2 regions of the Bacillus sp. NPDC094077 genome follow, and region 1 is predicted to be linked to the other one. Evidence: a T-box and tRNA genes for the amino acid it is inferred to sense, from the RefSeq annotation. Region 1 holds a T-box; the other holds one or more tRNA genes.

Evidence for each region. A T-box is a leader RNA that pairs with one kind of tRNA and senses whether it is charged. The one in region 1 lies ahead of metG (methionine--tRNA ligase), so its partner is inferred to be a tRNA-Met.
Region 2: it encodes a tRNA-Met, which carries the amino acid that the T-box ahead of metG (methionine--tRNA ligase) is inferred to sense. The anticodon was not compared.

What each region holds. Positions count from the first base shown of each region.
Region 1 covers NZ_JBNNUF010000004.1:309,051-318,349, forward strand. Annotated here, with positions in the region: gene ACQKNR_RS13295 (methyl-accepting chemotaxis protein) at 267-1,961, opposite strand; gene ACQKNR_RS13300 (class I SAM-dependent methyltransferase) at 2,374-3,192, opposite strand; T-box leader at 3,307-3,577, shown strand; gene metG (methionine--tRNA ligase) at 3,627-5,261, shown strand; gene ACQKNR_RS13310 (EamA family transporter) at 5,455-6,357, opposite strand; gene ACQKNR_RS13315 (sensor histidine kinase) at 6,649-8,091, opposite strand; gene ACQKNR_RS13320 (response regulator transcription factor) at 8,069-8,734, opposite strand; gene ACQKNR_RS13325 (L,D-transpeptidase) at 9,099-9,299, opposite strand, start outside.
Region 2 covers NZ_JBNNUF010000022.1:13,348-19,407, reverse strand. Annotated here, with positions in the region: gene yabQ (spore cortex biosynthesis protein YabQ) at 1-272, shown strand, start outside; gene divIC (cell division protein DivIC) at 269-628, shown strand; gene ACQKNR_RS26855 (S1 domain-containing RNA-binding protein) at 716-1,198, shown strand; tRNA gene ACQKNR_RS26850 (tRNA-Met) at 1,361-1,434, shown strand; tRNA gene ACQKNR_RS26845 (tRNA-Glu) at 1,448-1,519, shown strand; gene spoIIE (stage II sporulation protein E) at 1,781-4,252, shown strand; gene tilS (tRNA lysidine(34) synthetase TilS) at 4,496-5,926, shown strand; gene hpt (hypoxanthine phosphoribosyltransferase) at 5,923-6,060, shown strand, end outside.

The DNA.
Region 1 (9,299 bases):
GTGGGAATAAAGCTTTCTTCTTTCCTTTAGGAATTATAGCAGACGGAATGAGAGATAGAAAGATATATTTTAAAGCAAAAAAGAGAGATTGAAAAAATCTCTTTTTCTTATATTTATCCCGCTATTTGCGGGCAGTAAGCCTCCCACCTTAAAATTCGGCGAATGCGAGGAAGTTAGGTGGGAGATAACTGCCCGTAAAAGCCCGAGTGGTGTGGGCTAATAATCAGTGGGGGATGAACAAAACCCCCACTGATTAAAGTTTCACTTTATCCGTTCGTTTTGAAATGAGAAACGAGAACTTCAAGTTCTTGTACGGCAGTTTTCATTTCTGATGATTTTGTAGCAACGGCATTCATTGCACTTACTTGATCACCAGCTGAATGGGCGGTTTGTGATGTTTCAGCAGCGACTTCATTTGAAATAGAAGCGATATTATTTAAAGCTGCGTTCATTTCTTCAGAACTTGCGGCCATTTCTTCAGCAGTGGCAGACATTTCCTGCATTTGCGTAGAGACTTTGTTAATGTGGTTAACAATTTCAGAGAACGATGCCCCAGCAGTGCGAATGACTGCAATTCCTTCAGAAGCTTCTGATTGCCCTTGTGTCATCATTTCATTCGCTATTTTTGTATCGGCTTGAATTTGATGAAGCAACTGGTTAATGTCAGTTGCGGCTAGTTTTGATTGTTCAGCAAGTTTGCGTACTTCATCGGCGACAACTGCGAACCCTTTACCATGTTCACCAGCGCGAGCTGCTTCAATGGAAGCATTTAAAGCGAGCAAGTTTGTTTGCTCTGCGATATTAGAAATAGCTTGAAGAGACGTATCAATATCGTTCGTATGTGTAATGAGTCGCTCTACTACTTGTGATGTAGCGTTAACGGCTTCATTAATTGTATGCATTTGTGTAATAGACTTCTCAATTACTTTATTCCCATCACCTGCTTTTTCTGAAGTTGTAACAGCTAAGCTAGCGACAGAGGAGGCGGATTCTGCAATACGCTGAACACTCATTGCCATATCATCCATTGCGGTTGAACTTTCTTCGATGCTAGACACTTGTGAACGAATATTATAATCAAGAGTATTCATAGTCTCTTGGATTTTTGCAGTAGAATTCATAGATGCAGTTGTTTCGATAAACATGTTTTCCGATGTTTCTTTCACACTTGTTGACGTTTGTTGAACTTGCTGGATTATATGCTGTAAATTGGCAAGCATTTGGTTAAAGGAATTTGCAATATCACCGATTTCATCTTTACTAGTGACATGTAATCTAGCAGTTAAATCGCCCTCTTGAGAAGCTAACTCTTTTAATTTCTCATCAATTTGTAGAATTGGTTTAACGAGTTTACCAGAGAACCACCATGCTAATAAAATAGAAGTTAATGTACATATAATAAGTGAGAAGAAAATAATATATTGGATAAGAGATGAAGAATATTGAACGTCAGCAATTAATACGTCACGTTTTTCATTTTCTTCATTCGCATATTTAGTAAAACGGCTTAAAAGATCATTTACATAATCTGTTTGGGCTAGAGCGATTTTGGAGGCTTCATCCCATTTTCCTTCACGTGCAAGAGGAAGGACCTTATTGTCTATGACGCTTCGCCATTTTGCACCCATTAAAATGGCCTCTTTCATTCCTTCTGGTAGCTTTTTGTCACTTGTTACTTTCTCTCTAGTATCAGCCAACTTTTTTCCTTCGCGGTTGAATTTATCCAGTCCTTTTTGATCATGAGATAGTAAATATTCTTGTAAACCAGCGACCTGTGCTTGGAACCAATCACCACGTTCTTTTAAAATAGTGGCTCTTTTTGATACATCGTTTTTTAATGTTTCGACCTCATTTGCTTGGTTCATCGCGAATGTAAGAATAATAATTAGAGCAATGCTAAATAAGGAAGAAATGCTTAAGAGTGTGAACAGTATTTTTTTTCGAATACTAACATATTTCATCGTTATCCCTACCCTCTTGAAACTATTTATTATAATTTATAAATATTAATAACGGAATTAATAAAAATATTATTATGAAGTTATTAATCAGTTCAATGAAAATTATAGCAGATAGTGGAAGGAGGCAGATTGATATTAGTAAATGTTCTTAAAATGTATACATTTACCTATTAAAAAATCTTAAATAAAAATAAGCAATGCTATTGTAATTCGAAATAACATCATGTATACTTCTAATTAGTTGATAACGATTATCAGTATCAACTAAAACATTACTCTTCGTTATGTTGGTCATACCCCTTTTTGACGACGTAAGTCAGAGACAAAATGTTGAAATATCTTGTGTCCTATTCTACAGAATTATGGTAATCTCCAACCTCAACTTATATGCGTGAGCATGCAAAAAAGGATCCTATCCGTGAAGGGATCCTTTTTTGCATGCTGTCGCAATTAATGTATATAGACCGGGTATTCGTTCTTCAATTCCTTCCGGTGCAGTAGAGGGGAAGACCCATCTTTGATGAGACCCGTGTTCTTCCACAAGCTTTTCAATTTTAAAACTTGCGGATGCGAGTGTTGTAATAATTTCTCCTAACGTCCAGCGGCGAATATTTGTTTTCGGCAATGATTGTTTTTGTGCTTCCGTAAGAAGAGCGCTGTAAGCTACATCATCTTCAATAAGTTCTTCATTGAAATAATTTCCATTTGCCCGAAATGATGGATGATCTACACCTAATAATTTGGTGTAAACGGGATGATAGTCACGAAGGATAAGCATTCCATCTTGTTTAAGTAAGGTAGCAATTTTTTGAAAGAGTGGCTTTAAATCTATAAAGTAATGAAGTACACCAAGTTCCAGTAATACGATATCAAATGATTCGGAGAAATCTATATCTAATACATCAGAGACGATGTAATGGATATAGACACCTGCTGCTTCAGCAAGCTCATTTGCATATTTTGCATTACTTGCTGAAATATCAACAACTGTTACGTCAGCTCCTAAAAGGGCGAGAGCGACGGCTTTATTTCCTTTTGAGCCGAGTAAATTAATAATACGTTTTCCTTTTGGAGATTGTATGTAAGGTAAATAATGTGCTACTTCGCGCATGGGATCTTCCATGAGCTTTTTCGCATAATCCTCTGGCGCCCCGTGGCGATTCGTCCAAGCTTCATAAGCGGCTGCATTCCAGCTTTTTTTATTCATCGTGCTTAGTTGCTTTTGATTCAATGTTATCACTCCTTTTGTGAACGTATAGTTATTCGGCAGAGGGATGGGATTTCCTTTTCTTTTTAAATTAAAGTTTGATTTTTCTGTTATTTAGTCGTAAAATACGTGTTATACATAAAAGCGTTGAAAAGGAAAAGTAGGATGAAATCATTCTTTCCAGAGAGCTTCGGTAGCTGAGAAGAAGCAAGAATATTCATTTGAACAATGGCCTTTGAGCTTCGTCCTGAACTTATTAAATGATAATAGTAGGCGGCGACGAGAGTTGGTACTCGTTATCAAAACCACAGTATAAGAGCATATAGCTCCGTACTTGTTAAGGTCAATTATGTGAGTAATTGGCGAAATAAGGTGGTACCGCGACTGTTTATACAGCCCCGCCCTTATCTTTTTTAGATAGGGGCGGGGCTTTTTATATTTTAAAGGAGGAATGTAAGATGAGTATTTTTATTGGAGGCGCTTGGCCGTATGCAAATGGTTCGTTACATCTTGGGCATATTGCTAGTTTGTTACCAGGAGACATTTTAGCGCGTTATTACAGGGCAAAAGGTGAGAATGTGTTGTATGTTTCAGGAAGCGATTGTAATGGAACACCGATTACAATTAGAGCAAAACAAGAAGGTGTGACGGTGAAAGAAATTGCTGATAAGTATCACGAAGAGTTTGAGCGATGTTTTCGTAGCCTTGGTTTTACTTATGATTGCTATACACGTACGGATAGTGAACACCATCGTGAAACTGTTCAAAAAGTTTTTTTGCGACTATTAGAAGAAGGTCATATTTATAAAAAAATAGTCGAACAAGCTTATTGTGAAACGTGTACGCAATTTCTACCTGATCGTTATGTGGAAGGTATTTGTCCGCATTGTCATGAAGGGGCGAGGGGGGATCAATGCGATGCTTGTTCCGCTATTTTAGATCCACTCGATTTGTTAGAAAAGAAATGTAAGTTATGCGGTAGTACGCCATCCGTACAGGAAACAGAGCATTTCTATTTCGCATTGCATACATTTCAGCAGCAAATTAAAGAGGCTGTAGAAACTGCGAAACAAAAAGGAACTTGGCGCGACAATGCCATTCAATTAACTGAACGATATGTAAGAGAAGGATTACAAGATAGGGCAGTGTCAAGAGACTTACCAATCGGGGTTCCAATTCCAGTAGCAGGATACGAAGATAAGAAAATTTACGTATGGATTGAAGCGGTGACAGGATATTATTCAGCAAGTAAACATTGGGCTGAAAAAACAGGGAAAGATGATCAAGAGTTTTGGGATAGAGAAACGAAAACATATTATGTGCATGGGAAGGATAACATTCCATTTCACTCCATCATCTGGCCAGCGGTATTACTTGGGATAGGAGGGGAAGCAGTTCCTCGTCATATCGTTTCGAATGAATATTTAACAGTTGAAAAAAGAAAGTTATCGACAAGTAAAAACTGGGCAGTATGGGTACCTGACATATTGGAACGCTATGATTCAGATTCTATTCGTTACTTTTTAACAGTAAATGCACCAGAAAATCGGGATACTGATTTTTCATGGCGTGAATTTATTTACAGTCATAATAGTGAATTGTTAGGTGCATATGGGAACTTCGTGAACCGGACATTAAAGTTTATTGAAAAGTATTATGATGGTAATGTGCCGGAGGGAATTATTAATGTAGAGCTAAAGGACAAGGTAGAAGGATTATTTAAAAATGTAGGAGAGGCGATTGAACAAACTAAATTTAAGGTGGCGCTAGAGACAATATTTGATGCAGTACGCTTCGCAAATAAATATTTTGATGAAAAGCAGCCTTGGAAGCAAAGAGAAGACGATCCAGTTTCATGTGAAGAAACAATTTATAATTGTGTTTATCTTATCGCTAATTTTGCAAATCTCCTTGAACCATTTTTACCGTTTTCAAGTGAAAGAGTTAGAAGTACATTATCGATTGTTAAACAAAGTTGGAAACCTCAAAATACGTTGCCAAATCGAGTTGATAGCGTGCAGCCATTATTTGAACGAATCGATATAAAACAAATTGAGTATGAAATAGAGAAGCTATATGGAGCGGTAAAGTGATATAGAGAAAAAGACCTTTCAAATAAAGTGAAACTTTAATCAGTGGGGGGTTTGTTCATCCCCATTGATTATTAGTTGAACCAATCGGGCATTAACGGGCAGTTGATCCCCCACCTAATTTCTTTGCTTTCTCTGAATTTTGAGGAGGGGGTCTTACTGCCCGCAAATAGCGGGATAAATGAAAGGTCTTTTATTATGCATTGTATACGCGATTATGTTTTTTTCCTTTCCTAGCCATAAGCAGCTGAGGTGTGAAAATACCAAGCAATATAAAGATGATTCCAAGCCACTGCATAGGTGATACAACTTCATTAACAAGTGTAATAGAAGCGATAATAGCAGTTGGTAATTCAGCTGCACCTAAAATAGTGCCAAGTCCTATTCCGACTTTTGGAACACCTATGGAAAAACAAATGACAGGTACAACAACGCCAAACAGTCCGAGGAAGAAAGCATATTTCCATAGACCTGCTTGTAAAGCGCCATCCGTTAAAAAGGTTGGCGGGAAGAATAGGCATACGATAAGAGTAGCACTTGTTGTCATAAGAAAGCTTTTCGTATAAGGCGGAACATCTGTAGCAACGCGCCCACTTGCAAAAACATAGAATGAAAAAGAGACAGCAGCTAATAGTCCAAAGATAATACCCTTCGTAGAAAAATTTTGTCCGAGACCTTCAAAGACACCGCCTGCAAACAATGTACCAGTAAATAAAATAATAATAGATATAACTTTCTCGCGGCTTGGGAATGTTCGATTTGCAATAGCTTCAATGACTACACCAATCCATGTGAACTGAAAGAGTAGGACGACAGCGATAGATGCTGGTAGTTCTTCTACAGAAATAGCATAGAAAATACCTGTCATACTCATCGTTGTACCGACTGTTAGTAAGGAAAAGAACTGCTTTTTTGTTACTTTATGGCGTGAAAAGAAAAGAACGAGCAGAAGTAGTCCAATCCATCCGAAGACATATTGTCCTCCTAATAGTTGATGTGCTGAAAATCCGTCAATGAATCCGAGTTTGAAAATAGTTGAAAGTACGCCGTAGCTACAAGCTCCAAATAAAACGAGTAATGAATACTTAAACTTTTCCATAAAGATCCTCCTTATAAAGTGAAACTTTAATCAGTGGGGGGGGTGTTCATTCCCCACTGATTATTAGTTGAACCAATTAGGCGTTTACGAGCAGTTGATCTCCCACCTAACTTCTTTGCTCCAACTGAATTTTGAGGTGGGAGTCTTACTGCCCGCAAATAGCGGGATAAGTAATAAAAAACGCCCGCTATCCAAATAAGGACAACGGGCGAACGAAACAGAGTAAGAAACTCTACAAAATTCCGCCACTCATACGAAGGATGAGTTTGGGGTATGAAATTAGAGTAGGTTTTACATTGCTTTTGGGAATACAATAGAGCACTTTACACCTTGAGGCGTGTTTTGTATCCCATAAGGAAACTGATGTTTATCTAATATTTGTTTTACAATATATAACCCAAGACCACTACCTTGTACTAAGCCATGCTTGTCAGGGTTTGCGCGATAGAATGGTTCAAATAAATGAGCAAGTTTGTCCTCATCGATTTGTGAACCTGTATTTAATACTTCTAATGCGTAACCGTTTGGCTTTTCATAGAGCTTTATATAGACATGCTGGTGGTCAATTGTGTAATGAATTGCGTTTGAAATAATGTTAAAAATAGCAGTTTGAATAAATTTAGGATCAGCTAAAATTTGTACATCTTGTTTAATGTTAGATTGAACATTTAATTGTTTTACAGATACAAAATAATCTACTTTCTTCATAACATCCTCAATAATATTAGTTAATGAAATAACTTCTAAATTTGGTTTAAATTGAGGGTTTTGTATTTTGGATAATTCTGACATTTTTTCCGTTAATATGTTAATATCTTGCATCATCTCGTAGGAACGTTTTAAATACTTATCTCTATCTTTATAAGCTCCAATTCCGTGAATCATGCCATCGAGTTGTCCCATAACGGCTGCGATTGGTGTTTTTAATTCATGGGATACCATAGACATAAATTCTTTACGAGATTGTTCTAACTGTTGTTCCTTCTTGAGCTCATTTCTTAAATCTTGATTTGTTTCATGTAAATTCTTCACAATATGTGGGACCTGTGAAGCAGCTACTTGTAAATTGAAATCTGTTGAATCTGTATTTGTATTTAGTGCTTTTTTATCTGAGAAATCAAGATTCATAATATCTTTTAAAGCATCGCTCATATATTGAAAAGGCTTGGCAATTAGCTTTGCATAAAGTAAAGATCCGAGCAGAGATAATGCAAGCATTGTCGCGCCAATATGTGGAGCTAATTGTTGCAATGCATCTGTTAACTTTGGATTATCATGTGTATCATTTGCTTTACTTGCTGCATTTTGTGTATGTAAGGCATCTTTGTTAGTAACTTGCTTTTCGGCTTCTGTAAGTGGAGTCGTTGTGTTACTTTCCTCCGAAATATTTTGTGTATGTTCTTTTGCTTTTGCAGTTTGGCTAGGTTGCAAAAGGTGATTGATGGCTGTAGAGAGAGCTTTCATGTCTATTTGAGAAGATTGAAAATTAGAGATGCTACTCTCTGACACAGCCTTATTTTGCATTGCTTTACTTTGGTCGTTTTTTTTGTCTGAATCCGCTTGTGCTGCAGTTTGCGTTCCAGATGCTTTCGCATAACGATCTTTATCGTAATTTGAGGCTAGAAAATAAATAATTTGATAAAGACAAAGTGATAAAAGAATACAAAATAATAAGGTTTTGATGAAAATATTTTTGGTGATGTTGTCTTTGCTACGCTTCGATTTTGTAGCCAATGCCTTTCACCGTTTTAATATAAGGAATTCCTAATTTTTTTCGTAAGTTTTTAATATGTGTATCTATAACTCTTACATCACCATAATGTTCATAGCCCCATACCTTATTCAACAAATCACTTCTTGATAATACTTTTCCCCGATTTTGCAGTAAAGTATATATAATTTCAAATTCTTTTGTTGTCAATTCAATTTGATTACCATGAACATAAGCTGCATATGCTGTAGAATTTAACATCAATTCGTGGAATTGTAGTATAGTTGCAGTTTCTGCTTCCTTCGTTGCTGCCCTTCTTAATACAGCTTCTACACGCTTAATAAATACCGTGTAATGGAACGGTTTTGTAATATAGTCATCAATACCTAATTCAAATCCTCTAATTTCACTTTCTTCATTATGTAAGCCTGTTAACATAATGATTGGTACATCAGATTGTCCTCGCATAATTTTACAAATACTATAGCCATCTATATCTGGTAACATCACATCAAGGAGGACAAGATCGTATGAATTTTTTTGGAAAAGAAGAATGCCTTCTGTTCCAGCACCAACTACATCAACGGTAAAGTTTTGTGCCATTAGAAATTCACGAATAAGTTCTTGTATATCTGGGTTGTCTTCAATCACCAGTATATGCGTCATAGTAACACCTCCTAAATAACGCTTTTTACTGCAATATTCGAATTCATCATTTTTCGGATGACTCAGATTGTTTATACATATAATAAGCCCCCGCCATAAAATAATAATGAAAGTAGCAAGGGGAATTGTTTAGTATCACTGAATAGTTCAGAATTACAGTAGTTCTATTATATTATGTATTGTAAAATTTATAAAATGTTATAACTGTATAATTTTAATATCCATGTTTATCAATGTTTTGGTATTGTTTAACACAATCTATTCCCATTATATATGTAAATACAGTTGTTTTGCTACTGTAAATGAATAAATAAAATAAGCCAAGACATAAAATTCTTGGCTACACGTAAATCTTGTTCTTAGGTTAGTTTACAGTGACAGTAGCTTGTTCGTGAATACGCTCAAATAACCAATGTATATCATTGTTATACATACGAATACAACCAAGTGTTGTCGCTTTTCCAATTGCTTGATTGTTGTTAGTTCCATGAATCGCGTAAGTTGTTCCATAAGTCCCTGCCATATTTAATCCGAGCCAACGGTCACCAAGTGGATTACGTGGATC
Region 2 (6,060 bases), on a different contig from region 1:
TTATTGCATTTATATTATTCTTATTTCGTATACTGCTTTCAATTGGACATGTGTTATGGAAAATGGTGATTTGGATATTACTTTTCATATGGAAAGTTTTTTTCTGGCCTGTTCGATTTATTGCTTCTCTCATATGGAAACTTCTCCCTAATCGTGTTAAACTTTTTATAATGAAGCATATAGGGTTCCTGCAATATATAGCGAAATTGAAGGGACATATCTTCCAACTATGGGGGCGTATAAAAAAGAAGTTAGGGGGACCTCGGAAATGAGGGAACTGAGACAAAGAACAATCGAAAAACAGAGTCCAAATCCTGTTAAAGAGCATATAATACAAACGGATGAGAACAGGAAGCGACTTTATCGCCGTTTAGCGGTTTTTCTTGTCTTTGCTTTTACAATTATTGCGAGTATTAGTGTAACGTTTTATCAACAAAACAGTTCCATTAAAGCAAAAGAAGCAAAAGTTAAGGACATGAAAAAAGAACTAGATTCATTAACAAATAAAGAAAAGAGTCTAAAAGACGAAGTTCAAAAGTTAAATGATGAAGAGTACGTATTAAAGATTGCTAGAAGGGATTATTTCTTCTCCGGAAAAGGGGAGATAATTTTTCCTGTTTCTAAGTAGAGTATGTCTTATTGACACTATATTTTAGGATTATATATAATAAAGTAAAATTTGACTTTTTAACCACTAAGGAGGAGCATTTTTTTTATGTCAATCGAGGTAGGCAGCAAGTTACAGGGTAAAGTAACAGGTATTACAAATTTTGGGGCTTTTGTGGAGCTGCCAGAAGGATTAACGGGTCTTGTTCATATTAGTGAAGTTGCTGATAACTATGTAAAAGATATTAACGATCACTTAAAAGTGGGCGACCAAGTAGAAGTAAAAGTTATTAATGTTGAAAAAGATGGGAAGATTGGTCTATCTATTAAAAAAGCGAAAGAGCGTGAGAAAACAGAAGGAGATCGTCCACGTGGTGAATACCAACGCGGTGGTGATCAACAACGTTCTGGACGTCCACAACGTAATCGTTCATTCAACAGAGATAACCGTGGTGGCGGTAACGACCGAGCTCCAAAAGAAACATTTGAGCAAAAAATGGCACGTTTCTTAAAGGATAGTGAAGATCGTTTAACTTCTTTAAAGCGTAACACAGAGTCTAAACGTGGTGGCCGTGGCGCACGTCGCGGATAATAAGGCTGTTTAAATTTTTAACATATAGAGAGGTACCCAGAGTAATAACTCGGGGTGCTTTTTTATATGGCAAAAATATATTTTTAAAAAAGTTTTTAAGATGTGTTGACTTTAAATAGTATCTGATGTAAGATACTAATTGTCCGTTAAATAAGACGACATGGCGGTGTAGCTCAGCTGGCTAGAGCGTACGGTTCATACCCGTGAGGTCGGGGGTTCGATCCCCTCCGCCGCTATATTTAATTTAACGGCCCGTTGGTCAAGTGGTTAAGACACCGCCCTTTCACGGCGGTAACACGGGTTCGAATCCCGTACGGGTCATCTAAAAAGATCATGCAACTTAGCATGATCTTTTTTTGTTGAATAAAAGTTAAGACGTACAATACTTCTACAAAATCACCCTGTATTTTCTGAATGTTCAATTAAAAAGGTGGGGATAAATTACATACTATGTATATATGTAGAGTTATTTCGAATAAAAAGTCGAACGATTATAAAAGTGAAAACTGTTGTTTTGACAAAAATCCCAATAATCATCTTTTATAATGACAGTAATTAAACTATGCAGGTGGTGTTAAAAATATGCCTAAAGCAGGAAGGAATACTATGAATACAAGTGCATTGGCGATGAATGAAAGTCAGCTTGGAGCAATAAAGTGGACGAGTAAGTTGCGAATGAAGTTTGAGCAAGTTTTCTTTAGATGGGGATTTATTATTGTTGTTATTGGTTTTCTTTTGGGGCGAGCATATATATTAACAAACATTTTACCGTTTGCACTACCGTTTTTTGCTGCCGTTTATGTTATGAAGCGAGACAAAATGCCGCTCGCATTCTTAGCTCTAATGGGAGGAGCACTTTCAGTTTCGATAGATAATTTATTTTTTACTTTCGCGTCTATTTTTACTTTCTTCATTTATAACATCTTCTTTAGTCGGTTTACACGTAAAACTGTTGGGCTTGTACCATTCCAAGTATTTATCTCCGCATTAACCGCACATTTAGTTGTTGTATATTTTGCACAACAAACTGTCACCATGTATGATTTGCTCGTTAGTACGATTGAAGCAGGGCTTAGTTTCGTATTAACGATGATATTTTTACAAAGTGTTCCGCTTTTAGTAGAAAGGAAAGGAAAACAGCAAGCATTAGAGACAGAAGAAATTGTTTGTTTAATTATATTACTAGCATCTGTTTTAACAGGTACTACAGATTGGTTTGTTTACGATGCTTCTGTTCAACATATATTTACTAGATATTTAGTGTTAGTATTTGCATTTATTGCGGGTGCTGCTACAGGTTCTACAGTTGGGGTCGTCACTGGACTAATTTTAAGTCTCGCAAATGTTTCCAGCTTGTCTCAGCTTAGTCTTCTTGCTTTTTCTGGATTGCTTGGAGGATTGTTAAAAGAAGGGAAGCGTATAGGTGTTAGTTTAGGTTTATTAATTGGGACAAGCTTAATTACTTTATATGTAGACAAGCAAACAAATATTGTAACAACCTTAATTGAGTCTGGTGTAGCGATTGTTTTCTTCTTATTAACACCGAAACTTGTTCTGGATCGCATTGCTAAATTTATGCCAGGTACACAAGAGCATTCACAAGACCAACAACAATATTTAAGAAGGATGCGCGATGTTACAGCGAATAAAATTAATCAATTTGCAAATGTGTTTGCGGCTTTATCTAATAGCTTTTCAGTATATGGGTATGTGGAGGAAGAGGATAAAGAGACGGAGGCGGATTTGTTCTTAAGTACAATTACTGCAAAAACATGTCAAACGTGCTTTAAAAAGGATCAATGCTGGGTAGTCAATTTCGACAAGACGTACGATTATATGAAACAAATAATGAGTGAAACGGAAGAAGGGACATTACAACATAATCGGAAGTTAGTTCGTGAATGGGACAAGCATTGTGTGAGAGGAAAAAAAGTGACAGATTTAGTAGCTGGTGAATTAGATCACTTCTATGAGGGGCAAAAATTACGAAAACAAATGAAAGAAAATCGCAGAATAGTAGCGGAGCAATTATTAGGTGTATCAAAAGTTATGGAGGATTTTGCTAAGGAAATACAAAGAGAGCGAGAAAATCATCAAGTACAGGAAGAGCGAATTTTGCAAGCGTTTCGTGATTTTGGCGTCGAAGTGGAGCATGTTGATATTTATTGTTTAGATAGAGGGAGCATTGATATTGAAATGTTAATTCCAGCTGCTTCTAACGAGCATGGTGAATGCGAGAAGTTGGTTGCGCCGATGCTTTCGGACATCCTAAAAGAAAATATTGTCGTCAAACATGAAGAAAAATCTTCTTATCCGAATGGTCACAGTTTAATATCATTTGGTTCAGCAAAGACATATTCCCTTGATACGGGCTTGGCCACGGCGGCCAAGGGCGGTGGGTTTGTTTCGGGTGATTCTTATGCGATGATGGATTTGAGTGTTGGCAAATATGCACTTGCGATTAGTGACGGTATGGGAAATGGGCAAAGAGCTCATATGGAGAGTAAGGAAACGGTAAAATTATTACAAAAGATACTTCAATCAGGTATTGATGAGGAAATAGCAATTAAATCGATCAATTCAATTCTTTCTTTAAGAACGACTGAAGAGATGTTTACAACGCTGGACTTAGCGATGGTAGATTTACGTGATGCGAGTGCAAAGTTTTTAAAGATCGGATCAACACCAAGTTTTGTTAAACGTGGAAATAATATTTTGAAAATTGAGGCAAGTAATTTGCCGATGGGAATCATTGAAGATGTGGAAGTTGATGTAGTGGGTGAGCAATTAAAAACGGGTGATATTCTGATTATGATGAGTGATGGGATTTTTGAAGGAGCACAACATGTGGAAAATCATGAATTATGGATGAAACGAAAAATTAAAGAATTACAAACCGAAGACCCACAAGAAATAGCGGATATTATTATGGAAGAAGTAATTCGCTCTGGTGATGGTTATATAAATGACGATATGACCATTGTTGTAGCGAAAGTGAAGAAGAATATGCCGAAGTGGGCTACGATTCCAATTGTAGGAATGCAGGCGCAATAAAATTTAAGTGGGATTTTTATCCGCTACTGATTCATATAGTCTATTTCAAAAAACCTAGGTGGATGCCTAGGTTTTTTTGTCGGAAAAGGTAATGTTATTATTTTTGTGAATATGCACAAAGGATGTAAGATAAAAATGTAAAATTTGTATATCTTTTTTTTGCACAATGTTTGTAAAAGTTGTACCATTATAGACAAGGTAACTAACGTTGCTGTTCTTGTTTAATGAAGGGTGATTGCGAATTTGAAAGATACATTTGTTGAAAAAGTAGATGACTTTGTAAAGCAGCATGATGTATTAAAGAAAGATTCAACAATTGTTGTGGGAGTTTCTGGTGGTCCTGACTCTTTAGCTCTTTTATATTATTTGTTAGAAAAAAGAGTGGAAAAACAGTTGGAAATTGTAGTAGCGCATGTAGATCATATGTTTAGAGGCGATGAATCTCATGAGGATCTAAAGTTTGTGCAGAGTCTTTGTAAAGAGCTGGGGGTTATTTGTGAAACGATAAGAATTAACGTATCGCAATATCAACAGCAAAATGGGATGAATGCACAAGTTGCCGCTAGGGAATGCAGATATGCATTTTTGGAAAGAATAATGAAGAAATATGATGCGAGATATGTAGCTCTTGGCCATCATGGAGATGACCAAGTAGAGACGATTCTAATGCGCCTTGTACGAGGGAGTACTCCAAAAGGGTATGCAGGAATTGCAGTGAAGCGTCCTTTTCATAATGGTTATTTAATTAGGCCGTTACTTGGGGTAACGAAGGCAGAAATTGTTGATTACTGTAATGAGCTAAAGTTAATTCCACGTATAGATCCGAGTAATAAAAAGGAAGTATATACAAGGAATCGATTACGTAAATATGTCCTTCCTCATTTGAAAGAAGAAAATCCACAAGTGCATGAGAAATTTCAAAAATTTAGCATGCAGATGCAAGAGGATGAGGCTTATTTGCAGGAATTAGCTTTTGAGAAAATGAATAAAGTAATTACAAAAAAAAGTGATAAACAAATTAGCTTATCAATTCCTGCCTTTGAATCCATGTCTATGCCTTTACAAAGGAGAGGGATTCAACTAATATTAAACTATCTTTATGAATATAAGATTCCGTCTTCTCTTTCTTCTATACATATTGACAAAGTGATTGAGTTTTTTAAGCGGACACAACCTTCGGGTTCACTTGATTTCCCAGGTGATTTAAAAATTGTTCGCACATACGAGGAGTGTAGCTTTAGATTTAAACAAGAAATTGTTTCTCCTTTGGCGCAAGATTTATCAGTACCCGGGATAATTACATTATCGAACGGAGATGAGCTTGTAACAGAGGTGAGCGAAGTTATACCAAGTAACATGAATGAAACAGTATTTGTTGCGAAGTATAATGATATATCATATCCACTTCGTATTCGTTCTAGAAAAAATGGAGATCGCATGTCAATACAAGGTATGGATGGCACAAAAAAGATAAAAGCTATTTTTATCGAGGCAAAAGTACCAAAAGAAAAAAGGGAAGAATGGCCGGTCGTTTGTGATGCAAGTGGAAACATTATTTGGATACCCTTGTTGAAGCGATCTGCGTTTGCTATTTCGAAAGGGATAGCAAAGAAGGATAAATATATGATTATTCACTACAAAAGCAAGGAGTCTTCCGGGAGGATAATGAAATGATGAATCAAGATATCGAAAAAGTATTAATTTCTGAAGAACAAATACAAGAAAAGGTGCACGAACTAGGTGCAATTATTGCAGAGGATTATAAAAACACAGTACCTCTTGCAATTGGCGTATTAAAAGGCGCAATG